3 regions of the Vreelandella sp. DA03-1M genome follow, and region 2 is predicted to be linked to each of the others. Evidence: predicted binding sites of a transcription regulator. Region 2 holds the regulator's gene; each other region holds the start of a gene.

Region 1 (10,701 bases), 1.1 Mb from region 2:
CCAACCCTGCTAATGCCACATGCAGCCCTCGGGCGATGCCTAGCCCTAGCGCTGTGGCTAGCCCATGACCACGCCCCTGAGAGCTACTGGTATGCAACACAAGTAACATATCGGGACCAGGAATTAGGTAAACAATGGCTAATGCACTAATAAAAAGACCAATTTCCATCGCTGCTTCCTTAAGACCACAAATAGTGTCTTCGCAAGCGCTATGGTACCTTTAAAGGGGTGAGCGTTTTCTTGCCATTTTGACTTTAAAAATGATATTTATTGGTATTTTGTGTCAATTGTTAATAGGAAAATGCTTACTCATGCCAATTGGTCAGTTAGACGCTATCGACCGCCGCATTCTTGCATTGCTCCAAGGTGATGCCCGTTTAACGAATGTGGAACTCGCGGAGAAAGTAAACTTGTCGCCATCTCCCTGTTTACGCCGAGTGCGACGCTTGGAAGCTAGCGGTATTATTCGTGGTTACCATGCTGAGCTTGATCGGCGAGGTGTCGGACTTGAGCTAACGGTGTTTGTGGGTATCAAGGTTGAACGTCACCATGAAGAGCAGGCTAATGCCTTCCGTGAGGCAGTAGTCAAACTGCCAGAAGTCGTTACTGCGCACTTAGTCTCTGGGGAGTCTGATTTTTTACTGCAGGTAGTGGTGCCTAGCTTGGCGGCTTATGAGGCGTTTCTAACGGGGACACTGCTTCGCCTACCCGGGGTGAGTGATATTCGCAGTAACTTTGCTATCCAGCCGGTGAAAGAGTACGGCACCTTACCATTAGCTAACAACAATAAGCCCTAGTTGTGAAACTTGTTGATAGTGGCGCGCTCGTTTGATGCAATTTAACGCTAAACCTACGAGTACCCATATAAAAAGGTGATTAGCCAAAGCCTGGCTCTTCCCCGCCACCAGTAGCCGCATAAAGCCAGCCTACAGCGGCGCTTGATTTGGGTACTGTGCGCCAGTAACGCCTTAAGATATCCGAGTTGTCATCTTCCATCTTTGTTTTAAGTCTTCTTCTCCTTCTGAATCCACCAAGGCTAACTGTTTCCTCTGGGGCCTAGACAATGGGGCAATGCTTGTCGTTGTCGTTGAGAAAAAAGACTCCCTCATCGTTACGTCATTTCACGACCTCGAAAAATCATATGGGCTTGATATGGATCAAGCTGCGGCCATATGCCTCGTGTTTTTAAGCGAGAAGAGGTCTATTCTCAAACAATAATAATTAAGTTATTACGTTAGAGGAAATAGTTATGAAAAGTTCTTTAATGCCAATGGCTACCGTCATCGGAATCACGATGGCCTTAGGAGCCACACCCTCTATTGCAGACGAAGTAGAGGCCTACCGGGAAACAACGTTAGGTCTCTATGTCACGGCCATTGAGGCTCATGACCTCATGCAAGATAACGATCGTGCTGTACTTATCGACGTACGCGACCCCATTGAGATCAAGTTTACTGGCTTCGCCGAGCCCACCGATATCCATGTGCCCTGGGTGATAGCCGAGCGCGATAATTTCGATGAAGACGCGAAGACTTGGCCAGTAGTCAAAAACGCTAACTTCGAAGAGCAAGTAAGAGCCAAAATAGAAGCGCTGGGCGTAAACAAAGAAGATCCGATCATTGTCATGTGTCGCTCCGGTGCCACCCGCAGTGCCCCCGCTGCCGATGTGATCGCCGAGATGGGATACAACGAAGTCTATTCCATGACCGACGGTTTCGAGGGTGAAAAGCTCAAGGAGGGTAATTCCCAGGGCGTAAGAGCGCAGGATGGCTGGCGCAATTCGGGTCTTCCGTGGAGCTATGACATCAACCCCGATGTGGCATGGCGCCCTGCCCATTAACAGTCCGATATATGGGTCACTGCTTGAGCAGCAGGGCCAAGATATTGATCAAAACCAACGAGGTGACTACATGACTATTACACATAAGCTCAGCAATACGATCTTGACACTGGCAGTTGCTACTGCTGCTATCGGTTTCTCAAGTCTCTCAATGTCTGACAGCCATGGCAGAAACGGAACTGAAGATCAGGCCTTAGTTATCCTTACTAGCGACTCACTGCAGACCCAAGGCATGGCCATGATTCTATCCAACGCCATGCAGCAGCAAGGCACTCACCTGCATATACTGCTTTGTGATGCTGCTGGTGATTTGGCCGTCGGGGGATACACAAGTGCGGAAGCTATCAACACGCCACCGAGCAACCCGGCAGGCCAAGTCAAGCCGGAAGGCATGCTTAATATGCTTTTAGATAATGGCGCCACCGTGGATGTGTGTGCCATTTACCTGCCCAACAGCGAAAACGAAGAAGACGACCTTCTTGAAGGCGTGGGTGTGGCGGCACCTGGCCCATAGCGGAAATGATGCGCGATCCGTCCATTCCTGTTTACAGTTTTTGAGCACCCAAACTTAAATTAAGGAGTCAATTATGAGTCGCAATGTCGGTGGTATCGATAAAATCTTACGCATCCTGGTTGGGATTGCACTGATCGTACTGGCCCTAACAGGCACTATCGGGGTGTGGGGCTGGATCGGCGTATTGCCGCTAGCCACCGGGCTATTTAACTTCTGCCCAGCTTATAAATTAATAGGCTTCAATACCTGCAAAACTAAATAGTGCCTATTAAGCAAACAAGACCATAGAAATTGCGCTTGCCATGTTTATTAACGCAAGCGCTTTTTTATATATGTGCGCTAAAAATCACCCGCGTCGCCATTCAATTGTTTAATGCTAAATGAAACTACGCATACAGAACAAACACTTAGCCATTTAACATTAAGGGAGCATTAAGGGGGTATACCCTAACCCATTGACACGTATCAATTTTTACCTTTAACAAAAGGCGTAACCTAAGCGTATTCCGACCATTCGCCCATGCGAATGCCGTTTAATTCGCCAAGGAGGCGCTATGGACGCAATACGCCGTTCGCTCTTGGGTCAAATGGCACGTTTAAGCGCCGGCGCTGCGCTGATACCGTTTTCAAGCCTTGCCCAAGCTGGCATCAATCAGCAACCTGCCCGCCGTGAAGGCGATCCCACTAAACGCTACGGCATGCTTGTCGATTTACGCCAGTGCATCGGGTGCCAAGCCTGTACGGTGTCGTGTCATATCGAAAACGCTGCACCACTGGGCCAATTCCGCACCACGGTTTCCCAATATGAAGTACAGCACCAGGAAAGCGGCGAGCTAGCCACCTTTATGCTGCCCCGGCTGTGTAACCACTGTGAAAACCCGCCCTGCATCCCGGCTTGCCCCGTAGAAGCCACTTACCAGCAGCAGGATGGCATTGTGGTGGTCGATAGTGACCGCTGCGTGGGATGTGCCTATTGCGTTAACGCCTGCCCCTACGATGCTCGCTTTATTAACCAACGCACGCAAACCGCCGACAAGTGCACCTTCTGCGCCCATCGTCTAGAAGTCGGTCTATTGCCCGCTTGCGTTGAGAGCTGCGTAGGTGGTGCCCGCGTGATTGGGGACATGCGCGATCCTCAAAGCCAAATCAGCCGCATGATTTACGAACATCGCGATGCATTGATGGTGCTACAACCCGAAAAACACACCCTTCCTCAGGTGTTCTACCTAGGCATGGATGAGCGCTTCACCACGCGTCCTACGGCAGAACCCGTTGCGCTGGAAGTACTCGACCCCCACGGTCAGGAGATGGGCTATGAATTCCACCATTGAGCTACTGGCACCGCGCTATGACATCGCCTGGTACCCGTGGGCGGTGCAGTACTTTTTCATGATTGCGGTTTCCTACGCCAGCCTGTGGCTAGCCGCCCCAGCACTGGTATTCGGCAAAAAAGCCTGGCTGCCTACCGCGCGTCTGGCGCTAATCGCTTGCGTTAGCACTACGCTGGTAGCGCCCGTTGCGCTACTCGCGGATTTGCACCAGCCGCTGCGGTTCTGGCACTTCTACGCTTACGCCAATAGCCACTCGTGGATGTCGATTGGCAGCGTTGTTCTGCCGCTTTATTTGGTTAGCGTGCTTGGCCTTGCTTGGCTGGCATGGCGGCCCGCGCTGCAGGCGCAGCGCAGCGCACCAGGACTCAGCGGCATGCTAGCTACCTGGCTTTCACTGGGCAGTGGCATAACGCCACGAGCACTGGTCGCCGTGGTAGGTCTGGCTGCGCTGGGGCTTTCCAGCGGCATTATGCTTTACACCGGTGCGGAGCTTGCAATCGTAAAAGCCCGCCCGCTTTGGAACACCGTATGGCTACCGCCTATGCTGGCGACCACGGGGTTTATCGCCGCCTCCGGGCTGGTATTAGTGCTGAACCGGGTTAGTGGGCTTTGTTCGCAAACCGCTATACGACAGATGCTGTATGTGCTGCTAGTGACCTGTGCACTAGCAGGCTTGGTTGCAATTAGCTGGTTTTTGGATGGCGTGAATGCCCACGTAGGCTCTGTTGCCGCCGCATTGGAATCCGTGCGTCATAGCGACTCGTGGCGCAATACCGCCCTATGGGGAGGGATTACCGGCTTAGCGCTCTTTGCCGCCGTGTTGTTTTTACTGACTCGCCCTACCCTGCGCCAGAAGCACGCGCGCGGTGTCCTAACCTCTAACCAGCCAGCACTGTTTGCCTGGGCATGGTTGTTAGGCCTCGTAGCCATACACATGGGCTGGATGTTCCGCTGGGTGGTGCTGATGGATGTTCAGCATGTGGCCCGCAACAGCGCAGGCTTTCATCACTACGGCATTCCCGCGGGCTCTTCCGGTATTTTAGGCATTGTTGGCACCTTCGGCCTCTGGCTCGCCGCTATTCTACTGATTGAACTGTTTATTCCCTGGCGGCAGGCCCAACAGGGCGGCCTTATAGCAACGCCCACTCACGCTACCCAAGATGCTTCTACTCATTCTCTCACCGCGAAAAAAGGAGCGTCTAGTCATGTCTAAGTCTGCTCAAGACCCGTCACGCCGCCGTTTTCTAAAAGGCGCTGCCGTCGCCGGTGGTGCAGCCACTTTTGCCGTGGGCTATGCCGACCCTTTGGCAAAAATGGCTAAGGGCATTACCGGTAGCGCGGGTGAAAAACCCAGGCACCATATTCATGGCAACTCGCTGACCCCAGAATATCGAGTCGATTTAGACACTGGCGAACTCACCTTAACCCCCGGCCAGCGAGTCGCCTTCACTATTTGCTACGGCTGTACCACACGGTGCGGCGTGAGAGTTAGGGTCGATGACGCCCTTGGCGAAGTACTGCGGGTATCAGGCAATCCCTACCACCCGCTGTCCACCGACGACCATTTACCCATGCGTACACCGGTGGCGGATGCACTGCGCAGTGTTAGCGCCTATGGCGAACAGGGCCAGACAAACCGCTCCACCGCCTGCGCCCGTGGCAACGCCATGATGAGCCAAATTACCAACCCTTTCCGTGTCGACCACTGTTTAAAACGAGTAGGCAAACGTGGTAGCCGTCAATGGCAGAAAATCTCCTTTGAGCAACTCATTGAAGAAATCTGCGAAGGCGGCGACCTGTTTAACGAAGGCCACGTTGATGGACTGCGCGATATTCGCGATCACGACACCCTGATCGACCCTGATAACCCTGAATATGGCCCCAAGGCCAACCAATTAATGGTGATGGAAGCCACTGACTACGGGCGCTCAGATCTACTCAAGCGCTTTACCCTCAATGCCTTTGCTACCCGCAATTATGGTCACCATGGCGCTTACTGCGGGTTGGCTTTCCGTATGGGATCTGGCGCGGTGATGAACAATATCGTCACCAACGCCCACGTTAAGCCGGATATCCAAAACGCACGTTTTATCATGTATATCGGCTGTGCGCCCAGCCAAGCGGGCAACCCGTTTAAGCGCCAAGGCCGTTTGATTGCCCAAGCCCGTGCAGCCGGTACGTTGGAGTACGTAGTGGTCGACCCAGCGCTCAATGCCGCCACCTCCCACGCAGCCGACAACAACCGCTGGGTGCCTATTCGTCCTGGGACAGACAGCGCTTTTGCCATGGCAATCATTCAGTGGCTACTTGACAACCAGGGCTATGCTAGCAACTTCCTAGCCCTGCCCGGCAAAGCCGCCGCCGATGCAGCGGGCGAAACCACCCACTCCAACGCCACTCATTTGGTAATTGACACTTATGAACACCCGCGCAGAGGTTATTTTCTTCGCGCCAGCGACCTGGGCCTAGCGGAAGCGGGTAGCGATGCTGACTCGCCGGTGGTAGTGGCCAATGGCGAACTCGCGCTAAGCGAAGAGGTGATGACCGCCGAGCTCTTTGCCGAACGTCCGGTTGAGCTTGCCGATGGCACCACCGTGACCGTCAAAAGCAGCCTGACGTTGCTAAGCGAATCTGCCCACGAGTACGACCTAGACACCTACGCAGAACATTGTGGCATTCCAAAGGCGACGATTATTGAATTGGCCAGCCGCTATGCCAGCCATGGCAGGAAAGCCGCGGTTAACTGTCACGGCGGCATGATGTCGGGTAACGGTTTCTATGCCGCGTTTAGCGTGCAAATGCTGAACCTACTGGCGGGCAACTACAACATGAAGGGTGGCAGCGCCGTGGGCGGTGGCACTTACAGCGGTACCGGCGAGGGCCCACGCTACGATTTAGCCAACTTTCCTGGTAAGCGCGCGCCGCAGGGGGTATTTCTATCCCGCTCGCGCTTCCCCTACGAAAAGTCTTCCGAGTATCAGCGCAAAGTCGCCGCAGGCGAAAACCCTTACCCGGCTAGAGCGCCGTGGCGCTCGCTGGCGCCGCCGACGCTCACAGAGCACCTACCCTCGGCACTAGATGGCTATCCTTACCCCATCAAAGCGGTGATTGGCTGTATGGCTAACCCGATTTACGGTCAGGCTGGCCTAAAAGGCGTCATTGTCGATAAGCTGAAAGACCCCAAACGGCTGGGACTCTTTGTTGCCGTGGATGGCTTTATCAATGAAACCAACCGCTACGCCGACTACATTGTGCCTGATTCCGTGATGTACGAGGTCTGGGGCTTTACGGGCGCGTGGAAAGGCACCCTAGGCAAGCTGACCACCGCCTGCTGGCCCGTGGTGGAGCCGCGCCAGCAAAAAACCGCTGAGGGCGAACCGGTGTCTATGGACAGCTTTTTTATCGCTGTGGCCAAACGGCTTGGCCTGCCCGGCTTTGGCGACAACGCAATTCCCGATGCCCAGGGCAATCTGCACCCGCTCAATCGCGCAGAGGATTATTATCTGCGGGCCGCGGCCAATATCGCTTTTCAAGAAGAACCATTGCCAGAAGCCGACGATGCTGATGTTGCCCATGGAGGCATTGCCCCACTGGTGCCTAAAATCGCACGAACGCTAAAAACTGATGAACGCGCTCGAGTCGCCTATCTCTATGCCCGGGGTGGACGCTTTGAAGATGCCAGCGAGCACTTCATCGGTGAAAAATTGAAATACCAGTGGAAGCAAACGCTATGTGTTTACAACGAATCAGTCGGCACCAGCATTGATACCACTAATGGCCTGCCCAATAGCGGCGTCCCCTGCCATAAGCTGCCTCAGATGGCGAACAAGCAACCCATGCGCGAGGTGTTTTCGGAGCAAGAGTGGCCGCTGTTGGCGTTCTCGTTCAAATCCAACCTGATGAACTCTTACGCTATCGGCAGTGAGCGGCTGCGTATGATCAAGCCTTACAACCCGATACAGATGCACCGCCAAGACGCAGAGCGCTTTGGTATCCAGCACGGCGATACCATTCGCATAGAAAGCCCTGGCGGAAGCGTAGTCGGGTTGGCGCTAGTCAGTGAAAGCGTAATACCTGGTGCCTTGGGCATTGAGCACGGCTATGGCCACCGGGATTTAGGCGCAACGCCACATATTATCGACGGTGAATCTCAACCGGATATGCCTTGGATGCGCGCGGGTATCAATATCAACGATCTAGGCTTTAAGGACCCCACGAGGAATGTGGATGGCACTTGGCTTGAGCCCATCAGCGGGGCCAGCGTGCGCCAGGGTTTGCCGGTAAGGGTTAGTCGAGTTTAGCTGAGAATCGTTTTTCAGAGCTGATGGATCATTCGGTGGGAATTACTGCAGAGCTTCCTAACGAATGAGTGATGCAGATCATTGATACATTTTCAAACTTTACTTCTGACTTTTTATAAAGGGCATTTCTGTTAAGTAAGACAAAATGTTTATGGCTTTCTTACGCAAAAAGAAAATAATTGAATAAGAATATTCCCAAAAGACATATACTATCCCACGCTGAAGGAGTCTTTCATGCAAAAATCACCGTTATTAACACGAAGAGAGTTATTGAAAGTTGGCTCTGGGCTGAGTGTGGGTAGCTTACTACCGTTCAGCGGGTTATCTGCTAGCACTCTGCGAACACAAGCACATATCGTGATTGTTGGTGGCGGTGCAGCAGGCATGGCAATGGTGAACCGACTCGCCAGACGCCTACGGGGAGGAACTATCACACTCGTGGAACCTCGCGAAACTCACCACTACCAACCGGGCTGGACAATGGTAGCTTCTGGGATATGGGCGGCAGAAAGAACAACGCGCCTTAATGCACAGTTTCTTCCACGAGGAGTCAAATGGTTGCGTGACTACGCAGACAGCATTGATGCTGACAGCAAGCGTATAACTCTCGTCAGTGGCGAAACGCTGGAATACGATTTCTTAATTGTGGCCTCCGGCATTCAGCTCAATTACCACTTGATCGATGGTATGACACCAGCGTTGGTGGGGCAGCACGGGATTGGCAGTGTGTATGCAGGTATCGAGGGAGCATCACGCACTAACCAGGCCATTCAAACGTGGCTCCAGAGCGGTCATGGAAGAGGAATATTTACCGCGGCCCCAACACCCGTAAAGTGCGCCGGGGCACCGCTAAAAATGACATTCACAACACTAAGTCGTTTAGAAGACACCGGGCGACGTGACGCTTTTGATGTGGACTATATGGCTCCCGGCGCTAGTCTTTTCTCTCAACCCTGGGTCGATGAGTTCGTTAAGCAGCGCTTTGATAGCCAAGGCGTTAACCGACGTCACCACTATCGACTCTCCGCCATTGACCCTCAAGCCAAACAGGCTGAATTTGCTTTTGTAGGGCCTGAAAGCGAGTTCACATCCCACCACCAACTTCGAGAAGCTGAATTCAGACGCGATGACCAGCCAACAGTCATCGCAGACTACGACTTTCTTCATGTCGTGCCTCCCATGAGTGCCCATGATTTTGTCAAACAGAGTGCTCTCATCGCACAAGACGGTCCGTTTAGGGGCGAGTGGTTAGATGTTGATATCCACACGCTGCAGCACAACCGTTACCCCGAGGTATTTGGCATTGGCGATGTGATTGGTGCCCCAATTAATAAAACAGCCGCCAGCGTTAAAGCGCAAGCACCGGTAGTCGAAGAGAACCTACTTGCCGTGATGCAAGGGAATGCGCTTCCTGCAAGCCATAGCGGTTATACCTCGTGCCCCATGATTACCGGCATAGGCAAGGCCATGCTGGTAGAGTTTGGTTACGCCGATAACTTCGCATTTATGCCTTCATTCCCTTTTATTGATCCCACTGAAGAGTCCTGGGCCGTATGGGTAATGAAAGACCGCATGCTTCAACCCGCTTACTATGCTGTGCTTGAAGGCAAAGCATAAGGAGAGCTGACATGTCCATTAACGGTATGCTGACCATATTGATGTACGCCTTAGCACCCTTTAGGTGGCTGCTCATAATGGGATTAATCATTATCATCGCCCTGCACCTGCTCACTTATCGACGCGGCTATAAGATCACTCACCACCGTAGCCGTCTCACCAACCTATTAGCCCTATTAATCGGGCTAACAGCCATACTCTGGATTCCTTGGCTCACTCACTCGACGCTTGGCTATGTAGCAACAGTATTTGACTGGATAGCGCTGCTAGGTGCTGCTGCTGCCACGAGTGTTATGGCATTTATCATCTTGCATCCCTTGAGCTATTTGATTAGCTTTCGGGACAAGGAATGACCTTACCAATGACAGCACGTGAAGGATTAGCGTTTGCTAACCCCAGTCAAACGGCTCATATAAGAGTGATGCACCGTCCCTTCGCGCCTCATGTGCACAGGGAGCTGTTGTAGGTGCCTACATCCAGAGGTTTGCCGTTGAAGATTTTCGCTATGTCGGCGGTGCGCTCGACTGGTTAACGCCTTTCACAGTGCTAACAGGGTTAGGGCTGATGGCAGGCTATGCTCTCCCTGGCTCATTATGAAAACAGAGGGGCATGTACAGCAATGGGCCTATGCGATTACACCAAAGTTGTTGTTAGCAGTACTGGTCGTGTTTGCCATGGTGAGCACCTGGACACCACTTGTTAGCCCTGAGGTATATAGTCGCTGGCTGGAACAGTTCCAGCTTATTTGGGTCTTTCCCCTGCTGACCTTAGTGTGCTCAAGCATGGCTTACCGAACGATGAAGCGCCAAGATGAAGGCCTCGCTTTCGTCATGTCTCTTGGCATCTTCCTGTTTACCTACCTTGGGCTAATTGCAAGTAAGTGGCCCGTGATTGTGCCGCCTAACTACACCATTTGGGATGCCTCTTCTGCACCGGAATCCCAGCTGTTTCTGTTGATAGGCTTTCTGTGTGTTATTCCCATTGTGCTGGCCTACACCGCATGGTTCTACTGGGTGTTTCGCGGTAAGGTCAAAGTGGGAGAAGGCTATCACTGATCTGACTACCCTCAGTTCACTTTAAGGAGAGCGCTATGCATAA
Region 2 (10,701 bases):
GGCCTGCAAAAACGGCGGCGATCAAATGCCATATCATAAAATATCCTTTCAAAAAGCCGTCTATAAGAGCTATCTATAAAAGCCATCGGGCCTCCGTTAGGAAGCCCGATGGTGAGGTCGATTCCAAAGCGTTATCGCTGTATTGCGATAACGCGTTAGGAAGGAGTATGACTTAGTGATCTACCGCCATACCAGCACCTTTCGGATAGCGAACGCTTTCCACCAGATCCTGAATTTCCTGCGGCGGTGCCGCGGTCACTCTGGAAACTGCAAAGGCAACTGCGAAGTTGATCATCGCGCCCACCGCACCGAAGGAGAGCGGCGAGATGCCCAAGATCCAGTTATCCGGCGTGTTGGCCAGCATGTTGGTGCCCGGCACAAAGAACCAGCCTAGATAGGTGAAGATGTACAGCAGGGTGCAAATCAAGCCCGCCAGCATGCCAGCAACGGCGCCTGGGCTGTTCATCCGCTTGGAGAAGATACCCATCATCAGCGCAGGGAATAGCGATGCACCGGCGATACCAAAGGCCAACGCTACCGTTTGTGCCGCAAATCCGGGGGGGTTAAGCCCCAAATAGGTAGCCAGTAGAATCGCGCCGCCCATGGAGATTCGAGCCGCTAACATTTCGCCTTTCTCGGAAATCTTCGGATTGATCATGGTCTTGATCAAATCGTGACTGATCGCCGACGAGATCGCTAGGAGCAAACCTGCTGCGGTAGAGAGTGCTGCCGCGATACCGCCTGCTGCGATCAGGCCAATGACCCAGCCGGGCAAGTTGGCAATTTCCGGGTTGGCGAGTACCAGGATGTCGTTATTAACGGTTAGCTCGTTGCCTTCCCAGCCACGGTCGGTGTAGTCAGTTGCATCATTGTAGAACTGAATACGGCCGTCTTCGTTGGTATCTGTAAAGTTGATCAGGCCTGTCTCTTCCCAGGTGCGGAACCAGTCAGGACGCTCTTCGTACAGGATCGGATTGCTTGCTGCTTCTTCGTAGTTTTCGGTTTGGCCAGCCATTTCTGGGTAGACCGTGGTCATCAGGTTCAAGCGTGCCATGGAGCCTACCGCTGGTGCGGTGAGGTAAAGCAGTGCGATGAACACCAGCGCCCAACCGGCAGACCAGCGTGCGTCAGCCACTTTCGGTACGGTGAAAAAGCGAATGATAACGTGTGGCAGACCGGCGGTACCGACCATCAACGACAGCGTGAACAGCACCATGTTGAGTTTGTTGTCTACATCGGCGGTGTAGTCCTGGAAACCAAGCGCACTGACCACATCATCCAGTTTTTCCAGCAGCGGTATACCGGATTCAGTGTGCGTGCTGAACATGCCGAACATCGGGATCGGGTTGCCGGTCAGTTGGAAGGCAATAAACACCGCAGGAATGGTGTAAGCGATGATCAGAACAATGTACTGCGCTACCTGGGTATAAGTGATGCCTTTCATGCCGCCGAATACGGCATAGAGGAATACAATCAACGCAGCTAGCCAGATACCCCAAGTGTTGCTGACTTCGAGGAAGCGTGAGAACGCCACGCCCGCACCGGTCATCTGACCGATAACGTAAGTGACTGACGCTACAATCAAACACACAATCGCCACGAGGCGAGCGGTGTTGCTGTAGAAGCGGTCACCAATGAAGTCAGGCACGGTGAACTTACCAAACTTACGCAGGTAAGGAGCTAACAGCATCGCAAGGATAACGTAGCCACCGGTCCAGCCCATTAGGAAGGTGGAGTTAGCGTAGCCACCGGAGGCCAGCAGGCCCGCCATTGAGATAAACGACGCCGCTGACATCCAGTCAGCCGCGGTTGCCATCCCGTTGGTGATTGGGTGAACGCCGCCGCCCGCGACGTAGAAGTCTTTCGTCGAGCCTGCTCGTGCCCAAATCGCAATGCCGATATAGAGGGCAAAGGAGGAGCCTACGAACAGTAGGTTAATTGCAAACTGGCTCATACCGGCTTACTCCCCAAGTCCAAATTTTTGATCGAGCTTATTCATCTTCCAGGCATAGAAGAAGATCAGCACGATAAACGTTAAAATGGAGCCCTGTTGTGCAAACCAGAAGCCAAGATCGGTGCCGCCGACCGGAATACCGGCGAGCAGTGGGCGAAACAGGATAGCGCATCCGTAAGAAACAAATGCCCAAACAGCTAGGCATCCGAAAATTAAGCGGACGTTAGCTTTCCAGTATTCAGCAGCATTAGTTTTGTCGTCTGCCATTGTGTTGCTCTCCACTTGTGATTTTTAAGGTTGGGAAAGTTCACGAGGAATAGCGTGTGACCCATCAGGGCAATCGCACGTCGAAAGCCACTCAATCGTAAGGAGTGGTGAGCCAGCTTTCGTCAGCACGTCACCTTATTATTCGATATAGACTTTCGAGTTAGTAAGTGACGTGCGATTACCCTGCATGACTCATTGTTAATACTGGGCAATAAACACAAAAAAATAAATCCCAGACTTTGGTATCAATAAACAGCTAAAGTGCTCTTTTGGTTTTGCATGTGATTGAAAATACGAGTTTTTAGCTGCTTTTTAAGCGAAGTTTGCAGGCGTTTGCAGAGCTATAGGACGATAGTCTAGTGAGCAAATATAAGTGGTTATTGGCTACTTTAAATACATGGAGAGCATTTTAAGGCTAATCGTGATTAGTAGGTATTGAGACTTTGGTCGCGGATCAAAAGTCGCTTCGACCTTAGCGTGATAGCTAAAGGTATAACGACGTTATACTTGCTAGTTGGGAAGTGAATCCTTTATACCCGTACCTCCACCTTCACATAATAATCGATTACAGCTTTTGAAGCGTTGGAAAGACTCCTTTGATGTGGATCAATGTCGGGCGGAGTGCTTATTTACTTTATTTTCTAGTTCGCCTTTAGTTGAATGAGGTCATGCACAATGGTCGATGTGGATCTATCCCAGCTGCCGTTCACGCTTCTTGACGATGAAGGTCGTGACCATATTCGTCGCGGCATTGACCTTGCGTATTTTGACCGCGACGAAATAATTCTAGAGACCGGGCAGGCGGGCGAGTTTGTTTACCTGATACATAAAGGTGAAGTGGCAGAAATCGACCCCACGCTGCCCTCGTCTACCTCGCGTATTGGCCATTACACGGCCGGGGACCTATTTGGCGCGATCAGCATTCTCAATGGTAAAAGCCGCTATCGTTTTAAGGCCGAGCAGGAGTGCTTGTGTTACCTACTGCCCAAAGCGTTGTTTCAGCAGCTGTGCCGTCATTACCCGGATTTCAGTAATTTCTTTCGCCAATCGCTGACGCATAAAGCACGCTTACTGACTGAAAAGCGTGCCGAAGGTGGCGTCACCATGGCGGGTTTTATGTTGGCCAAGGTAAGCGAATGTATGCGTGCGCCGCTGTTAATGGCGGCGGCTACTGATATTGCCAGCGCGGTGAAGCAGCTCAACGACAGCCACGCCGACAGCCTGCTAGTAGAGACTCAAGGCAAGCTAGGCATGGTGACGAAAACCGACCTGCTCAATGGGTTGGTATTGGGTGGTAGCGAAGTGTCATCGCCGCTTGATGAGATCGCCCATTTTAATCTGGTCACCGTCGCGCCGGATCAATACTTGTTTGAAGTGCTGGTACTGATGACGCGGCATAAAGTGACGCGGGTAGTGGTGCTGGAGCAAAACGTTCTCAAAGGCGTCGTCGAACTCACCGACGTACTTAGCTATTTCTCCAGTCGCAGCTACGTGGTGAGTCTACAAGTCGAACAGGCGGGCAGTTTGGAAGCACTGTCGGCGGCTAGCCAGCGCACACCGGAGCTGGTGAAGGCGCTGATGGCTCAAGGCGTAAAGCTACGCTTTGCGATGGATCTACTCGCCGCGCTGAATGGCCGTATCATGAGCAAGGCGTGGGAATTCACTATTGCTGAGAAGTACCGCGAACAGAGCTGCATGATGGTGATGGGTAGCGAAGGGCGCGGCGAACAAATACTAAAAACCGATCAAGATAATGGCTTGATTTTAGCCGACGATGCGCAGTGGCCAGATCTTATGAGCCACATGCAAACGCTCACTGATACCTTAATCCAGCTTGGCTACCCGCCGTGCCCCGGCAATATTATGGTTTCAAACCCTGAGTGGGTGGCCACAGTGTCGCAGTGGAAGAGCAATATTGCCAAATGGGCCAGCGAGCGGGATGGCGACAGCCTGATGAAACTGGCGATTATGCTTGATGCTCATGCCGTGGCCGGTAACCCCAGTCTGCTTGAGAGCGTACGAGAAGAGCTATTTGAATGCTGTTCTCGTGACGAGCTGCTGCTTTCGTACTTTGCTCGCACGGCGCTACGCTTTTCCACACCGCTGACGCTGTTTGGCTCGCTGAAAAAGCCTCAGCACGGTATCGATATCAAGAAAGGCGGCATTTTCCCCATTGTTCACGGCGTGCGCACCATGGCGCTGGAGCGACGAATCAAAGCGACCTCAACACTGGATCGTTTAGACGCGCTGGCCGCCGATGGCCGCTTGGATCGCCGGTTCGCCGACGATCTGGGCGAAGCACTGGCGCTGTTTTCCGAGTTGCGTCTCAAACAGCAGCTCACTGCCCTAGAGGCAAGTAGCACATCGCAAGAGGCGAACCGCACTAATCGTGTCGTGGTGCAAAGCCTCTCTTCGCTAGAACGCGACCTATTGCGTGAAGCACTGCATATTGTGAAAGACTTTAAGCAGCGGCTTTCCCATCGTTATCATCTGGAGTATTCGTGAGCGGAATGCGGCTGTTAGATCGACACGTGGCACTCTTTAGCGGTTCCTTACGTACCTTGCTGCGTCGCGAAAGCGACCGGCGACGTTGTGCTGATTCTCCCTATGCCTGGCTTTTTCAGCCCTATATGGGCGAAGAACTGGTAGCGCTTGCCTGCACATCAACGCCTATGCCGACGTCACCTGTGATCAGTTTGGCCGCCGTGGTGCTTAGCCAACAGCAGGTGCGTACCAGCCGTGCTTTTGTGCTGACGTTAGGCGCACCGGGGCAGGCTGACCATGCATCGCTGCGTCGCCATCACCTGCTGTGTCAGGCAGGGGAGGTGGCAGCGCCAAACCGCGACAATTTAAATGCGTTAGTAGAGTTTATTGGCAATCGCCCTATTGTCGGCTGGCAGTTAGACCAGCGGATTGGGGCGTTAAATGCGTTGCTGAGAAAGCGGTTGGATTTCGCACTGCCCAATGCCCAGGTCGACGTAGAAAAGCTGCATCAGCGCCAGCTGCGGCGCTTGCATCCGGAGATAGAGGCACCCAGTAGCTTTGCCCAAGCGCTGGCGTGCTGGCAAGTACCCGCGATGGGAATGCAGGGTGTGTTAGGTGAGGCCACTTCCAGCGCGCTGCTCTATATGCGCCTGCAGCGCATTATGGCAGAGGCTGCTTAGTAATAGGTCTGTATACGAGTAGTTGGGTCAGGGCGGTGAGTGTTGTTAGAATAGTAGCCACTTTTTCTTGAATGCCTTCCACCCTCGGCAGTGCTTATACCATGCAACCTCTTGATCATTTTGACCCTGCTTCCCTTGGAGCCGACCTCACTGATGTTGATCATGGCCAGTCAGAGCTGGCTGATGCTAAGCAGAAACGTGAATTTAACAAGCTGCAAAAGCGCCTGCGCCGAGAAGTGGGCAATGCGATTATTGATTACCAGATGATCAATGAAGGCGACCGTGTGATGGTCTGCCTTTCCGGCGGCAAAGACAGCTATACAATGCTGGAGATTTTGCGCAACTTGCAGCGCAACGCGCCGGTCAATTTCTCACTGGTAGCGGTCAATCTGGATCAAAAACAGCCCGGTTTTCCCGAGCATGTGCTGCCTGCGTATCTGGATAAGCAGGGCGTGGAATATCACATTGTCGAGCGTGATACTTATTCGGTGGTGAAAGAAAAAACGCCAGAAGGTAAAACGACTTGCGCGCTCTGTTCACGCCTGCGCCGCGGTTCGCTGTATGGCTTTGCCGAAGAGATTGGCGCCAATAAAATTGCCCTGGGCCACCACCGTGAAGACATCCTTGAAACCCTGTTTCTCAATATGTTCTTTGGCGGCAACTTAAAAGCGATGCCGCCTAAGCTACTTTCTGATGATGGTAAAAATATCGTCATTCGGCCGTTGGCTTACTGTAAAGAGGCAGATATTGCCGAGTTTTCACGGCTGATGGAATTCCCGATTATTCCCTGCAATCTATGCGGTTCGCAGCCCAATATGCAGCGTCAGGTCGTCAAAGAGATGCTCGCCGAGTGGGACAAAAAATTCCCCGGTCGCCTGGAAAGCATGTTTAAAGCCGTTACCAATATTGCGCCTTCCCAGCTAGCGGATCGCAATCTCTTTGATTTTGAAGGGCTAGAAGCCAAACAGGCAGAACTACTGGCCGGGCGTATCCAGGCATTTAACGTCAGCTAGCGTTTTGCTCCTCTTCGGCGAGGGTGATTAAGCGCTGCATATCAAGAATATTGACCTCTCGCCCGGATACCGCCACTACGCTCTGCTGCTGGAAGCGGCTTAAAATCCGGCTGACGGTTTCCACCGCTAAACCCAAATAGTTGCCGATATCGGCCCTGGGCATGGAAAGGCGGAAACTGTAGGGCGAGTAGCCACGGCGACGAAAACGATCTGAAAGCGTGATTAAAAAGCTCGCCAGCCGCTGGTCGGCGGTTTTACGTGACAGCAGGCGCATCATGCGCCGGTCGTCGCGCAACTCTTTGCTCATGCTGCGATACAGCTGGCCACGCAGTTCGGGCAACTCCTCAGAGAGTGAGTCCAAGCGATCAAAGGGAATCTCGCAAACGGTGGTCGTTTCCAAGGCAATTACACTCCCTGGGTAGTGCTCTTCATCGATCCCGTCCAACCCCACTAGTTCGCTGGGGAGGTAGAAATTGGTCAGTTGTTCGCTGCCGTTTCCCTCTGATGTGACTTGTTTCAAACTGCCCGAACGTACCGCATAAACGCTGGTAAAAGTATCGCCTTGGCGAAATAGTGGCTCGCCTTTTTTCAGCGGTGCGCGACGACGAATAATGGCATCGAACTGGCCCATATCGTCTATCTCAAGGGCAAGTGGCAAGCATAGTGAGCTCAAGCTGCAGGTTTGGCAGCGAGCTTCATGGAGTAGCGAGCGTCGGCGGCTCATGGGTTCCAACATGCATAACTCCTTGAGTAGCGTCGTGAGTGGCAGGTAATCATTACGCCGTGCTGAGGTAGGCTTCTCTTAGTATGGAAGCTTCATTTCGTTAGCGATAGCTTGTTTACACAATCTTTGAGTAGTGCTTGCCTGATTGCTGCGGCAGGTGAGCATCAAACGCCATGGCTAAGTGACGAATCAGCAGCCGTCCCATGGGCGTCGCGCTAAGCTGGTCGCCGCTGCGCGTCAGCAGGCCATCTCGCTCGGCGCCCTGTAAGTGCTCAAGCGCTTGCGCAAAGTAACGCGGGGCATCAATGTTCCAGCGTTGACCGATGGCGGCCAGATCAATGCGCATATCACACATTAGTCGCTCAATAACGTCCCGGCGGATCAGGTCATCGTCACTTAAGCGCAGCCCACGTACGGTTGCCAATTGGCCTTGATCCAGCGCTGCTTCATAGCGGGCCAGATCGCTAGGGTTCTGTGCATAGACGTCATCGACGCGAGAAATCGCCGACACGCCAAGCCCGATTAAGTCGCACTGGGCGTGACTGGAGTAGCCTTGAAAGTTGCGCTGGAGCGAGCCTTCGCGCTGGGCGATCGCCAAGCTGTCATCAGGACGAGCAAAGTGATCCATGCCGATGTGCACATAACCGGCCGCGGTGAGCATCTCAATCGTGGTGCGCAGAATCGCCAGCTTCTCTTCGCTGCCCGGCAGGTCATCGATGTTAATCCGCCGCTGGGGGGCAAAGCGCTCGGGCATGTGGGCGTAGTTAAACACAGAAAGCCGTGCGGGATTTAACTCGATCACTTGGCGCAGGGTGTCTGCAAAGCTTTTTTCAGTCTGAAAGGGCAAGCCGTATATTAAATCGAGATTGAGCGAACGAAAGCCCAGCCGGTGTGCTTCATCCATCAGCGTCTCGGTGAGTACCCGTGGCTGAATACGGTTAATGGCTTTCTGCACCAGCGGGCTTAAGTCCTGCACGCCTAAACTGATGCGATTGAAACCGAGCGACTGCAGGTGGCGCAGCGTAAATACGTCCGCTTCGCGTGGGTCGATTTCAATCGCGTAATCGCGATCAGACGCGGACGAGAGACCAAAGCGCGCGTCCAGGCGATCAATCAAGTCGCCCATCTGGTTCAAGTTAAGAAACGTCGGTGTTCCGCCACCCCAGTGCAACTGCTTCACCGGTCGTGTGGTATCCAGGTGGCGAGCGGTCAGCACCATTTCACGGTCAAGCCGGGATAGGTACGGCTCGGCCAGGGCGGTGTTCTTGGTGGCGATTTTATTACACGCGCAGTAAAAGCAAATTTTGCGGCAGAAGGGGATATGCACATACAGCGAAAGAGGACGTTGGCTGGCATTGCTGCGCTCTAACGCCTGAGTCAAATCGCTCGGGGTAAATTGGTCGTGAAACGACAACGCCGTGGGGTAGGACGTATAGCGCGGGCCGCTGGTGTCGTAACGGCGCAGTAAGGCTTCATCCCATTTTTTCTGCTCCGGTGCTGCCCCGGCCATGGTTGAAGTCATCGTAGAAGAAGCCGCGAGGGCATGAACGGGCATGAAGTGACGCTCCGGCGTTAAAAGTGGCGTTAAAGCTTTGATGCCAGCCTAACGCGCGGCGCCGATATAAATATTGAGCCATGTCATGTTAATGAAGATTGTGTGCTGTGAGTGTCCACAGCTGCCACAGCGCAAAAGCAATGATCGTCAGCGCGGCCACGCTGCGCGTTGCCGGGTGACGAATCAGGTGGCTTAACTGGCGCGCGGCAAGCCCGGTGGCCAGCAGCGCAGGCAGCGTGCCCAGTCCAAAGGCGCCCATCAATAGTGCGCCCTGGAGCGGGTCGGCAATCGCTAAGCTCCAGGCCAGCATGGAGTAGACCAGCCCACAGGGCAGCCAACCCCATATCGCCCCCAGCGCAAAGGCTTGGGGTAAATGAACTACGGGCATTAAACGTCGCCCTACCGGCTCGATAAAGCGCCATAGGCGGCGGCCTATCGCTTCAACTTTAAGCAGCCCTTTCCACCAATTGGCGATATACAGCGCCATCAGGATCAGCATCAGCGCCGCAAACACTTGTAGCAGCATTCGCGCCGTGGCAGAGAGGGAAAATAGCGTGCCTAGTAGGGCTACCAGCGCGCCTGCGCTCATGTAGCTAATGATGCGACCTGCGTTATAGCTGAGCAGCAAGCCACCCATACGCGCCGGATGACGCATGCTGGGGGGCACTGCAAAAGTGAGCGCGCTCATAATGCCACCACACATGCCAATGCAATGGGCGCCGCCCATCAAACCAAACACGAACGCCGCCAGCAGTGGCGGCAGGTCAAGGCCGGTTGGATTCATGGCCGGGGCTCTTGGTCGTCGGGTGAGTGTGTGTCGGAGGGGGCAGCAGGGCGGTGCTTGGTCTGCTGCCGCTGGCGTCGCTGTTCGGGGTTGAGGTCATTCTCATCTTCATCAAACAAAATGCGGTGCGCCGGGCCTTCCAAGTCGTCGAACTGATCATTTTTCACCGCCCAGAAAAATGCCCAGACGGCGAGGCCCAGCAGAATCAGTGAAAGCGGAATGAGTAGATACAGAATCGTCATGCGGTTACCGGTGTTGAAGCGCTTGGCGAAGAAGCGGGCGGCGTCGTACGCCAGCGTGACAGCCGCAGCGCGTTACCCACCACCACTAGCGAGCTGAGCGACATACCAATAGCCGCCAGCCAGGGCGGCACCAGCCCCATTGCCGCCAGCGGCAGCGCCGAAAAGTTGTAACATACTGACCAGATCATGTTCTGGCGCATGATACGCCGGGTCGCGCGGGAAATCTCGATAGCCTCAAAAATCCGCATCAGGCGTGGGCTGAGCAGCACCGCGTCGGCGCGGGTACGGGCGAGATCCGTCGCGCCATTCATGGCAATTGCCACATCAGCACCGGCTAGCACCGGTACGTCGTTGATGCCGTCACCAATCATTACCACGGTTTCGCCAGCGGCTTGAAGCTCTTTCATCCTGGCCAGTTTGCCTTCGGGGCTGGTACCCGCATGCCAAGTAGTAATGTTGAGCTGGTTAGCCAGGCTCTCAACGGCATCGACGGTATCACCGGAGAGCAGCTCCACGGTTAGCCCCTGGCCCTGAAGGGCTTTGATCGTGGCAGCAGCGTCATCACGAATACCATCATGCAGACCAAACCAGGCACGGGGTTCGCCGTTTTCGCTCAGCAGCAGCCATTGGCCCCTGGCGGGTGCCGAAATGGCTTCTCCAGCGGCAAATTCTGGTTTGCCCAGCTTCCAGCGCGCGCCGTTTAGCGTGCCCTCTAGTCCTTGACCGGTATGGCTATGAATATCTTTTGCCTGAAGCGTTGCATCCCGAAACGGACGAAAGGCGCGGGCGATAGGATGTTCTGACTGGGCTTCAAGCGCAGCGGCAATTGCCTGGGCGTGCTCGGCGGTCAATTCGCCAAACGGCTGGGTTTGGGTCAGGTGCATTTCGCCGCGGGTTAGCGTGCCGGTTTTGTCAAAGATTACTCGGGTTACGTTGGAGAGCGTCTCCATGGCATCGGCACGGGTGATCAACACGCCGCGCTTGCGCAGTTGACCATG
Region 3 (10,701 bases), 1.4 Mb from region 2:
CCAACAGCTTTGCAGCACCTGGCTTAGGCATAATTGCCGGGCTGATCATGCTTGGGCTGGGCACTTGCTACCTACAATCGCGAGTTAAAAAAGCGGCTCACAACGGCGAAGACTATGGTCAGCATACTGAGCGTGAAGTGGACGCCAGCGATGAAGATGAACCCACCACTGCTATGCCACTGCCGGTGGCCCTGATACCGATAGTGATGGTCATTGGCCTGAACGCACTGTTTACCTACGGCGTATTTCCAGCCATTGATTTAAGCTTTATTAGCGAAGAGTTTGAAAACGTTTCGCCCTCTGGGCAAACCGGGTTATGGGCCATACTCATCGCACTGCTAACGGCCTCTACATGGCTAATCATTACCCGCTGGAAGCATTGGCTAGATCTTAAAGCGAGTATCAATAAAGGGTGTTTAGGTTCGCTATTACCGGTTTTCAACACTGCTTCAGAGGTGGGTTACGGCGCCGTTATTGCCAGCATGGCGGGCTTTGCGATTATTCGCGATTCCGTGCTGACAGCGTTTCCAGGCAATCCTTTAATTTCAGAAGCCATGGCGATGAGCGTATTAGCCGGGATCACCGGCTCCTCTTCTGGCGGGCTCTCTATTGCCCTAGAGACCCTGGGCAGCGAATACCTAGCCATGGCCCAAGAAGCGGGGATTAATCCAGAGTTGATGCACCGCGTTGCAACCCTGGCAGCGGGTGGTATGGACACCCTTCCCCACTCAGGCGCCGTCATTACCCTATTGGCCATTTGTGGCCTAACGCACCGCCAGTCTTACGCCAATGTGGCGATGGTGACTATCGTGCTACCGATTACGGCGCTGATTAGTGTCATTACGCTCGGCACCCTATTTGGCAGCTTCTAAAAGCGCACAACGCATGCGATAGTGAGCTAACTGTAAGCCTGCAAATAAAGAGAACACCATGGCTCTCGTTCGCAATCACGCGCTGCTGTTGATTATCTTAGGAAGCTTAGTTATCTCCACCGCCATGGGTTTACGCCATGGCTTTGGGCTTTTTATGGAACCTCTCAGCAGCGAGCTGGGGTGGGGACGCGGCGTGTTTGCCTTTGCGCTCGCATTACAAAACCTGGTTTGGGGTTTATCACAACCCTTTACCGGCGCGCTGGCTGACCGTTTCGGCGCGGCTAAGATTATCGTTGCTGGTGGCTTATTATATGCCTTGGGGCTGCTGTTTATGAGCCTTTCCACTTCAGTGCTAGGCATGACGCTCAGCGCAGGTCTTCTGATAGGCCTAGGCTTATCAGGCACTACGTTCTCTGTCATTTTGGGCGCTGTAGGCCGCGCGGTGGCCCCCGAAAAGTGCAGTATGGCCATGGGTATTGTGAGCGCCGCTGGCTCGTTTGGGCAATTCGCCATGCTGCCCGGCACACTGGGGCTTCTTGAGTGGCTTGGTTGGGCCGCTGCGTTAATGGCAATGGCGGCCATTGCCACCATCATCATTCCATTGGGAGCGATGTTACGTGACAAGCCCTCGGCCAAAACAGCCGCCGATCTAAGTCTTAAAGATGCGCTCAACGAAGCAGCAGGCCAAAAAGGCTTTTGGCTACTCTGCCTAGGTTTTTTTGTGTGTGGTTTTCAGGTGGTGTTTATTGCCGTCCACCTACCCGGCTACTTATTTGATAACGGTATTGCCGTTCAGGTAGGAACAACGGTGCTGGCGTTAGTGGGTTTATTTAATATTGTCGGCACCTATACCGCTGGCTGGATGGGTGGCATTTGGTCAAAACCCAAGCTGCTAACCTGGCTCTACTTGATTCGCGGCGTGGTGATTACGGCGTTCGTATATTTGCCGCTAAGCCCTGTGAGTGCGTACGCATTTGGTATCGCCATGGGGTTACTATGGCTCTCTACCGTTCCGTTAACCAATGGCATCGTGGCTTCAGTGTTTGGTGTACGCCACCTCTCCATGCTGGGCGGAATCGTATTTCTGTTTCACCAGCTTGGTTCATTTATGGGCGTTTGGCTTGGCGGCTATTTTTATGATCTTACCGGCAACTACAACACCGTATGGAAAATTGCCATTGTGCTCTCCCTCGTGGCGGCTGCACTACACTGGTATATCAATGAGAAGCCCCTTGAGCGCAGCACATTAACCAAGGTGATGCCATGAATGCCACCAAAATGCTTAGCGCCGTGATAGTCGCCGCCGCCCTGCTTGGCGGTTTGGTCTTCGCTTGGTGGGGCTGGCAAAACCTCGACCCATCGCTGCTGCTGTTTGGCAGTCAACTCTGTTGAGTGTGGATTGAAAACTCAACGGTATCTTTATGCGCAGGATCAAGTTTTGAGTACTTATTTTCCCCTACACTCTTTTATCAACACCCAGCGCCTAATTAGATAACGCCCAATAGTGGGTAGTTAATATTCGCCCCTCCCTGATACGCGGAAGATTTAATGGATTTTGTGGCATCCCTTGCCCACCAATTTAAAGACAGCCTGCGTGATCTCGCGCCGGTGGTAGTGGTGATGGCGTTTTTTCAGTTAGTGGTTATCCGTCAGCCCCTCCCCGAAGCCATAGAGGTACTCGATCTGGCTCTCGGCCTGTTATTTGTTGTCATTGGCCTGACACTCTTCATTAAAGGCCTTGAGCTGGGTCTTTTCCCCCTAGGCGAGAACCTAGCACGCGCATTTGTAAAAAAAGGCTCGATTACATGGCTGCTGCTGTTTGCTTTTGCATTAGGCGTTGGCTCAACCGTGGCGGAGCCCGCATTGATTGCCATTGCTGCCCGCGCTGCTGAAGTGGTGGCCCAAGGCGGTTTGATAAGCGATACCAGCACGGCACAAAGCAACTTTGCATTTGCTCTGCGGCTGGTGGTGGCACTCTCTGTTGGGACGGCAGTCGTCGTGGGCGTCATACGTATCTTTAAAGGTTGGCCACTGCACTTAATGATCATTGCCGGCTACGTATTAGTGCTGTTACTGACGCTTCTTGCTCCCGCCGAAATGATCGGTATCGCTTACGACTCAGGCGGCGTTACGACATCGACGATTACCGTGCCGCTAGTCACGGCACTGGGCGTTGGTCTAGCTTCCTCGATAAAAGGTCGCAGTCCTATGCTTGATGGCTTTGGGCTAATTGCATTGGCATCAGTAATGCCGATTATCTTTGTGCTGCTATTTGGCATTATTGGCATCCACCTGATTCCAGGAGTTGCACCATGACCCTTATCACTACGTTCTGGGGAACGCTGCTAGATATCCTGCCCATCGCGACGATTGTTTTTGGCTTCCAATACTTAGTCATTCGTAAGCCTGTCAAACATCTGCCGCAAATCTTGGTGGGTTTTATTATGGTTTGGGTAGGATTGTCGTTTTTTTTAGTCGGTTTGGAACAAGCCCTGTTTCCCATGGGTGAGTTAATGGCAACCCAACTCACCCACTATGAGTTTTTGCCTAGTTTAGCCGAGGGTGCCCAACGCCACTGGAGTGACTATTACTGGGTCTATATCTTTGCTTTTACGATTGGCGCCAGCACGACGATTGCAGAACCGTCACTAATTGCGGTTTCAATCAAGGCGGGCGAGATTTCCGGCGGCACGATTGATCCATTGATGCTGCGCATTGCGGTTGCGCTCGGCATGGCTTTTGGTATTACGTTAGGTGCGTGGCGTATTGTAATGGGCTGGCCTTTACAGTGGTTCGTATTCGCCGCCTACTTATTGGTAATTGGCCAAACCCTGCGCTCCCCCCGCTCTATCATCCCTTTGGCATTTGACTCAGGTGGCGTCACTACTTCTACCATAACGGTGCCGATTATTGCCGCGTTAGGATTAGGACTTGCAACAGAAATCCCTGGACGCAGCCCGGTAATGGACGGCTTTGGCATGATCGCTCTTGCCTGTTTATTTCCTATTATTACCGTAATGGGTTATGCCCAAATTGCTCAATGGCGGGCCACACGACGAAGCACAGCCAATGCCTCATCGCCATTAAAAAGCAAACTAGTAAGAAAAGGAGATCACGATGCGTTTTAAACTTATTGTCGCCATGGTGGAAGACGAACTAACCGATGCCATTATTGAAGCCGCACGCCATGCAGGTGCTACGGGCGCCACTGTGATCAATAACGCTCGAGGCGAAGGGTTAAATAAAGCCCACGGAATTTTTGGCATGGAGATTACCGCTCAACGGGATATGCTGCTGTTTCTGGCGGAGGAACACCGCAGCCGCCATATTCTTGAGGCGATTGCCCAAGTGGGCGAATTTGATGAGACACCTGGCACGGGTATCGCTTTTCAGCTTGATGTAGAGGATGCCGTAGGGGTAAAAAACCAGATGAAATCACTTTCCGAATCGGCCGATCAGGCGCTGCCATAAGTTTCGCAACGCCCTACTTTTTGTGAGTAATTGGCACTATTCCCTAAGGCTGGCCCATGCGTCAGCGACGCCGTTGGCGCATCAATACACCCTGCTTGGGCGAAAATAGCAGCGCCATAAAAAACCAACTGATAGCGACCAATACAATGGTGCCGCCAGAAGCAACATCCAACACCACAGAAAGCCACAGACCAATGACCGCTGAGCTAACGCCCATGCCCACGCCCACTGAAATCAACATCATTGTTTTAAAGCGGTCCGTGAGCAAGTGCACCGTGGCGCCTCGAGTAATCAGCATTGCGACCACTAAAATAATGCCCACCGTTTCTAAATTCGCCACGATGGTAAGCGTCAGCAGCAAGATCAAACCGTAGTGAATCACACTGGTATTAAAACCCAGCGCCTAAGCCTGCTGGGGGTCAAACGCGTAGAGCAGCAACTGCCAATAAGCGAGCCACACCACCAGCAGGGCAATCACGCTGGCCACCAAGGTCAGCAATAGTGCCGATTGCTGAACACCCAGCACATTGCCAAACAGGCAGCACCGCATGGGAGATCGCATCGCCAAACAGGCCAAGTGTTGCCATTAGTTCTGCCACGTTAGTTACCCCTGCGCTGCCGTTAAGGGAGATGCTTTATCGACCTGCACATCATTCTCCGACTGCTCGGTAGAACTCACCGCAAGCTCAGCTAACTTGGCATCGCTGAGCATCTCATCAGGCGAGCCGATCCCACGAATAAAGCGGTCGATCAACACCACATGGTCGACGTAGCGCCGTGCCCCCGGCATATCGTGAGTGACCATGATTACCGTTCGTCCGGCCTCTCGCTCACCGGCCAGCACGTCTAAAATCAACCGCTCACTAGGTGGGTCTACACCCGCCAGTGGCTGATCAAGCAGTAAAATATCCGCCTGCTGAGCAAGCGTACGGGCAAGTAAAACACGCTTTTTCTGCCCACCGGATAGCTTGCCAATCGGGCGTTTCGCCAACGCCAGCATATCCACCGCATCTAGCGCGCTCTTTACCGCCTCACCATGGCGGGAATCATACCAACGTGAAGGCAGCAGACGGCGCCACAAGGGGTCATTACGCATATGCCCATAGCGGCCACCCATAACGGTTTCCCACACCGAGACAGGAAAATCCCATTCAATCGCTTCACGCTGAGCCATATAAGCAATATGCCCCGCTTTACGCTGCGTCGAAATCGGCTCACCAAATGCCTGAACATTGCCACACTTAACAGTACCCGTCGCTCCTCAGGTATCGCTTCTAAGCGCTCTAACCATTGCTGTGTTTAACCATAGCGGTAGGCTCAAAGCTATATTCATCTCTTTTGTATTACTGATAAGTAGACTGTAACTCAAGAGGAAAAACACTTTGCAAACAGTTTAGCCTTGGCTAACAATGTTGCGTAAAAATAGGCTACTATCCCAAGTACGATCCAATGATTATTACCGCTGCTTCCGATATAATTTGCCAATGACTGATTCTAAACCGAACGCTTCATTAACCGCCCCAAGCATTCATGGTGATGCCCTTCCGCCCGTGGAGCAGCATGCTCAGCAGTATGCAACGGTGCGTAATGCCCATGAAACCGAGCTGATTGAAGACTACGTTGAGCTGATTGGGGATTTACTGACGCATCGTGGCGAAGCGCGTGCGGCGGACATTGCCAACCGCATGGCGGTGAGTCAGGCAACCGTATCGAAAATGATCAGGCGTCTAAATGAGCTTGAGCTGGTGACTAGCAAGCCCTACCGCTCTCTGTTTCTGACCGAGGCAGGCCAGAAAATGGCAGAAACCTCACGCGCTCGGCACGATATCGTATTGCATTTTTTACGCGCGCTTGGGGTCAAAGATGCCACTGCTCGTATTGATGCTGAAGGCATGGAGCACCACGTGAGCGATGAAACACTGGATATAATGCAGCGATTTACCGAACAGCAGCAGAAAAGCTAAATGCTCATCAAGAAGCTATCGGGTTAAACTTCAAGGCCCCTGTGATGGGATAAGCGCAGGTTGCAGAAAATTAAAGCTCACCGCTCGCTACTTGTGCGGGCATTCCAAGGCGCCCTATACCTGGCAGCTTCAAGGCAGGACGCATCACATCAATACCAAAACTCAAGCCGAGAACATTAATTTCGATGCCCTCTTCTAGCGCCAGCATAATACCGGCCACCCCGCCTAATGAGAGCTGGTACCCCGTGCCACTTGGCGCAGGTGCCAAAATACCGTTGAAAATATAATCTTTGCCGATAGCGGTAACGGGCAGCGTCACCTCAAAGTCTGGTACTTCACGAATCACCCAAGCGATAAAACTGTTGCTGTTAGGCCCGGGCCATACGCGATAAAGGTCGGCTTGAGGGTAGTCAGCAGCAGCTGATTCTATCTTGGGTATTAATTGTGCAGCCGCATCACCGCGGTAATCGGCCAGCAGCGTGGGCGGGTTACCAAACCAGGCACGATCGGGGGTATCAATAGAAGAGACTACCGTAGGGCGACGCCAGCTCAACACTTGGTGCAGCCGGTAGCTATCAGCATTCTCTGCTTTCGTTGCAATCCAGATATGTTCGCCAAACGCCCCGCGCCAATTATAGGCGCGGGCAGAATAGACCTGCACCACGGCTTCGGAGATCGCTGCTGGGTCTGGGGCGATCCCAGCGGAGGAGCGATCCAACGATGACCAATGTCCTTCTGTTACCACTTGATTACTTGCCAATATCCATACAGGCCCCACTAGCAGCAGCGCTAAAAGCGCTACGAGAGTGAGCAGCCATCGCAGCAGCGTTTTCATCGTGTTACCCGAAGCTAAGAGATAACTGTTAGTACCGCGATAGCTAGCTGGACGCAAGCGTATATTGTCGATTTGAGGAAAACGCTAATAACGGAAGCTAAATGTAATAGCCGTTCAATTACTATGATATACGTTACCTTTTTAGTCAGTAATAAAAATGTAACATAGGTTAAAAAATAACCATAAATATTAATTAAATAAAAAGGTTAAGAAAATCATCGTTTCTTTAACTTGATTAATAAGGATAAATTTAAAGCTTATATGGCCTCTCAACGCAGACGATAGCCCACGCCTGTGAGCGTCTCGACCCGCGCAGACTGGTTACCAAGCTTGCGGCACAAGATACGAACAACGGCGTCAACCACATTGCTGCCGTCCTGATAACGGGTGCCCCAGACATGCTGCAAAAGCTCACGGCGGCAAACTGCCTTGCCCTAATGTTCAACCAGGTAGCGCATTACACCGAACTCCACAGGGGTTAGCGCAATACGGCCTTCCGCCAACATCAGTTGCCGGGTGTAGTTATACTTTTCCGTTCCAGGTAGGCTTGTAAAGGGCGTGCGTTATAGCCAAATTTGATGGTTAGGTTCTTTGATACTGAGTTCCGGAGAGAGGATCACTCCAACAAAAAAAGCAGGCAAAAAGATAGAGTCATCGAACCCTTCTAGAGATTCGATGACCATTCTACGTTTTGAAATTTTATTACCTGTCACCTTCAAACCCTTATATCATCTATTACCTTCCATACGCCGGGCGAACTCCATGCAGAATGGTGTATTAAGTCTTTTTCCGCGATGCTGTGTGCCTTTCCACTTAGTATGACGTCGTGATCGTGCACCTCGACTTTGATCGCATTGGCATCCTGAATAGCCCTACGTTTAAGTGAGGCCTCAATATCGGCCTTAACAGCAGCAGCGGTAGGCTTAGGTTTGAGAACGATCTGGTTACTCACACCCGTAACCCCTGTCAAGTAGCGTATGGAACTAGCAGCCAAACGCCGTTGATACTCCCAAGGGACTTCGCCGGTTAGCGTCACCCAACCGTCTTCAACCATTATCTTTAATGGGTCATGTGGAATGTATACATTCCACTCCAGTGTATTTTTAACCGCACGAGCAATATCTGCATCAGTGCGATTGTTATTTCCAGGCAGATTTACGTCCATTTCAACGGCAACGCCTTTAACACCGCTAACTCGCTGTGCTGCCATTTCTGCATGCCACTTCTCTGCATAACTATCCACATGGCCTGCCAATGTCACAATGCCGTCGTTAACCTCTACCCCAATATTCGAAGCACGAACAGTGGGTTCATACTCAAGTTCGGCAAGCACATCTTTCTGAATTTGACTGTCTGACTTTGGCATCATTTGTACTCCTGTAGTTTTGCAAGACAATCTTGTTATCAATTAGAAATACTCACTCTATCTACTTGATTTCAAGCTTACGCCGTGAAGCTTGTTTGGCTTTTGGCATAGTGATTGTCAATATGCCATCCTTAAATTTGGCTTCAGCATGTTTAGCATCCACTTCTACTGGCAGGGCAATCGTCCGAGAAAAGGAACCTTGCCAAATTTCTGAATGGTAATACTCATCCTGTTTTTCCTCGGTTTTTTCGGAACGCTGACCTTTTAGCATCACGGCATGTTCGGTTATTTCAAGGTCTATTTCTTTCCGGTCAATCCCTGGCATCTCAGCGCGCACTTCGATTTCTGTGTCTCGATCAATGATGTCAACTTTAGGGTTATGTTGACCGAAAAAACCTAGCCGTTCTTTTATTAAGTCTTCCTTGAAAAAGGGCTTCATCCAGCTGCGCTCGAAGAAACCTTCTATCATACGATCAAACTCTTCCAGCGGGCTTAAAGAGCGCTTACTTGGAAGTGAACTCGTATCTTTTTCCGACATTACAGGCTTGCTGATTGCTTTTTCCATGACACTACTCCTATGTAGTTCTTTTACTTAATAAAAGGGATAAACTGCATCTTTATCCTTCATTTTTTTTCAATGGCTACATTACAAGCCATGGTATATTTATAGCGCAAATACTTTTATTTAAAAGGTGGTACATGTAATAAAAAGCACTAATATGCAAAAACTTGATCCAGAGCAATTAATACCAGCTTCACCCCAGCTCACCTATAAAATGGTAGTAAAATTATTGTGTAGTAGTTAATTTCAACCCATATTAAACCTATCAATAGAATTTCATATCACAATGTTTTTTCATTATTGCTTTTGTTATATATGCGGGCAGCTTAAAGCACAGTGGCATCAGCGACACCTGGCACTCAGGTGAAGTGAATCAGTAAAGGTAAGTAAATGTTATTGCTAGATAAACTAACGCTCAGCTTCTAGGGTTAATAACAATGATTTATGATGAGACACAATACCAACAATTGGACAGGCTGGTACGAGCATCACTGGCAGGGCTAACACTTGGCATTTCTCCTACATCGGCCATGCTAACTTACTTGGACTGGCTATCAAGCCTCCAGCTTTCTCCTGGAACTCAGGCTCATCTAGTAAAAAAAGCAATGAAGAAACAGCTACGCTTGTTGTCTTGGGTTAGCCATTCGGCCTTCGACCCCAATGCCACACCTTGTATTGCCCCCCTGCCCCAGGATCGTCGTTTTCGTGACCCTGCCTGGCGTTACTTCCCCTATAATCTGCTTTATCAAGGCTTTCTTCTTCAACAGCAGTGGTGGCATAACGCCACTACCGGACTACGCGGCTTATCCCCGCATCACGAGCAGGCAGTAGAATTCGGTGCCCGCCAGTGGCTTGATGTGTTCTCCCCCTCCAATTTTTTACTGACTAATCCCGCTGTGCTCCAAAAAACCGTTGAGAGCGCTGGAGCCAACTTAATGCAAGGCCTGCAGCACTACTGTGAAGATATCCAAAACCACTATCTCGGCAAAAGGTCAGCGAGTGCTGAAATGTATGTCGTTGGAAAAAATGTAGCAATTACACCGGGCAAGGTTATCTTTCGCAACCATCTGATCGAGCTAATCCAGTACACCCCTACTACAGAAGAAGTACATGCGATGCCTATACTCATTGTGCCTGCATGGATCATGAAGTATTACATCCTAGATTTGTCCCCCCATAACTCGCTTGTTAAGTACTTAGTTGATCATGGCCATACGGTTTTTATAATTTCCTGGCGCAACCCAACGGACGAAGATCGCGATATTGGGATGGATGACTACCGCCAACAAGGCATTCTGGCGAGTCTCGATGTCATCGAAACCCTATTTCCTAGTCAGAAGATACATGCGGTTGGCTACTGCCTGGGCGGCACCCTGTTGGCCATTACCGCTTCTGCGATGGCCAGAAATGGAGCCAACCGCTTGGCCTCAATGACACTCTTCGCCGCACAAACGGACTTCCGAGAAGCTGGTGAACTAATGCTTTTTATTGATGAAAAGCAGCTCGCTTTCCTTGAAGACTTAATGTGGGCTCAGGGCATTCTCGATACGAAACAAATGTCAGGGGTATTCCAGGTACTGCGCTCTAACGATTTAATCTGGTCCCGGGTCGTGAACGAGTATTTGTTAGGC

The links. Region 2 encodes FNR, which switches genes on or off when oxygen is low (the NO sensors DNR and NnrR bind a similar motif). Its sites were predicted from a motif close to TTGATNTANATCAA; they were not measured.
Region 1: a site for FNR is predicted at 2,810-2,823, ahead of dsrO (sulfate reduction electron transfer complex DsrMKJOP subunit DsrO). Genes of this name have one in related genera too.
Region 3: a site for FNR is predicted at 9,238-9,251, ahead of ACXUPB_RS09850 (Hsp20/alpha crystallin family protein). Genes of this name have one in related genera too.

The regions. Positions count from the first base shown of each region.
Region 1 is NZ_CM146798.1:2,412,989-2,423,689, forward strand. Features, by position in the region: gene ACXUPB_RS11240 (LysE family translocator) at 1-169, opposite strand, end outside; gene ACXUPB_RS11245 (Lrp/AsnC family transcriptional regulator) at 312-797, shown strand; gene ACXUPB_RS11250 (rhodanese-like domain-containing protein) at 1,250-1,840, shown strand; gene ACXUPB_RS11255 (DsrE family protein) at 1,911-2,354, shown strand; gene ACXUPB_RS11260 (YgaP family membrane protein) at 2,428-2,616, shown strand; gene dsrO (sulfate reduction electron transfer complex DsrMKJOP subunit DsrO) at 2,909-3,685, shown strand; gene nrfD (NrfD/PsrC family molybdoenzyme membrane anchor subunit) at 3,669-4,898, shown strand; gene ACXUPB_RS11275 (molybdopterin dinucleotide binding domain-containing protein) at 4,891-7,986, shown strand; gene ACXUPB_RS11280 (NAD(P)/FAD-dependent oxidoreductase) at 8,221-9,603, shown strand; gene ACXUPB_RS11285 (DUF5368 family protein) at 9,615-9,956, shown strand; partial or broken gene ACXUPB_RS11290 (cytochrome d ubiquinol oxidase subunit II) at 10,042-10,658, shown strand; gene ACXUPB_RS11295 (carboxymuconolactone decarboxylase family protein) at 10,694-10,701, shown strand, end outside.
Region 2 is NZ_CM146798.1:3,549,290-3,559,990, reverse strand. Features, by position in the region: gene ACXUPB_RS16645 (hypothetical protein) at 1-37, opposite strand, end outside; gene ACXUPB_RS16640 (sodium:solute symporter family protein) at 173-1,954, opposite strand; gene ACXUPB_RS16635 (DUF4212 domain-containing protein) at 1,961-2,221, opposite strand; gene ACXUPB_RS16630 (DUF294 nucleotidyltransferase-like domain-containing protein) at 2,897-4,726, shown strand; gene ACXUPB_RS16625 (3'-5' exonuclease family protein) at 4,732-5,385, shown strand; gene ttcA (tRNA 2-thiocytidine(32) synthetase TtcA) at 5,487-6,398, shown strand; gene fnr (fumarate/nitrate reduction transcriptional regulator Fnr) at 6,391-7,134, opposite strand; gene hemN (oxygen-independent coproporphyrinogen III oxidase) at 7,238-8,677, opposite strand; gene ACXUPB_RS16605 (sulfite exporter TauE/SafE family protein) at 8,766-9,461, opposite strand; gene ccoS (cbb3-type cytochrome oxidase assembly protein CcoS) at 9,458-9,703, opposite strand; gene ACXUPB_RS16595 (heavy metal translocating P-type ATPase) at 9,700-10,701, opposite strand, start outside.
Region 3 is NZ_CM146798.1:2,127,080-2,137,780, reverse strand. Features, by position in the region: gene ACXUPB_RS09910 (GntP family permease) at 1-872, shown strand, start outside; gene ACXUPB_RS09905 (MFS transporter) at 931-2,139, shown strand; gene ACXUPB_RS09900 (hypothetical protein) at 2,136-2,264, shown strand; gene ACXUPB_RS09895 (DUF1538 domain-containing protein) at 2,421-3,188, shown strand; gene umpB (Na,Li,K/H(+) antiporter subunit UmpB) at 3,185-4,000, shown strand; gene ACXUPB_RS09885 (P-II family nitrogen regulator) at 3,990-4,343, shown strand; partial or broken gene ACXUPB_RS09880 (metal ABC transporter permease) at 4,405-4,881, opposite strand; partial or broken gene ACXUPB_RS09875 (metal ABC transporter ATP-binding protein) at 4,948-5,583, opposite strand; gene mntR (manganese-binding transcriptional regulator MntR) at 5,828-6,307, shown strand; gene ACXUPB_RS09865 (DUF3750 domain-containing protein) at 6,378-7,142, opposite strand; partial or broken gene ACXUPB_RS09860 (winged helix-turn-helix domain-containing protein) at 7,412-7,564, opposite strand; gene ACXUPB_RS09855 (BON domain-containing protein) at 7,858-8,511, opposite strand; gene ACXUPB_RS09850 (Hsp20/alpha crystallin family protein) at 8,570-9,073, opposite strand; gene ACXUPB_RS09845 (PHA/PHB synthase family protein) at 9,508-10,701, shown strand, end outside.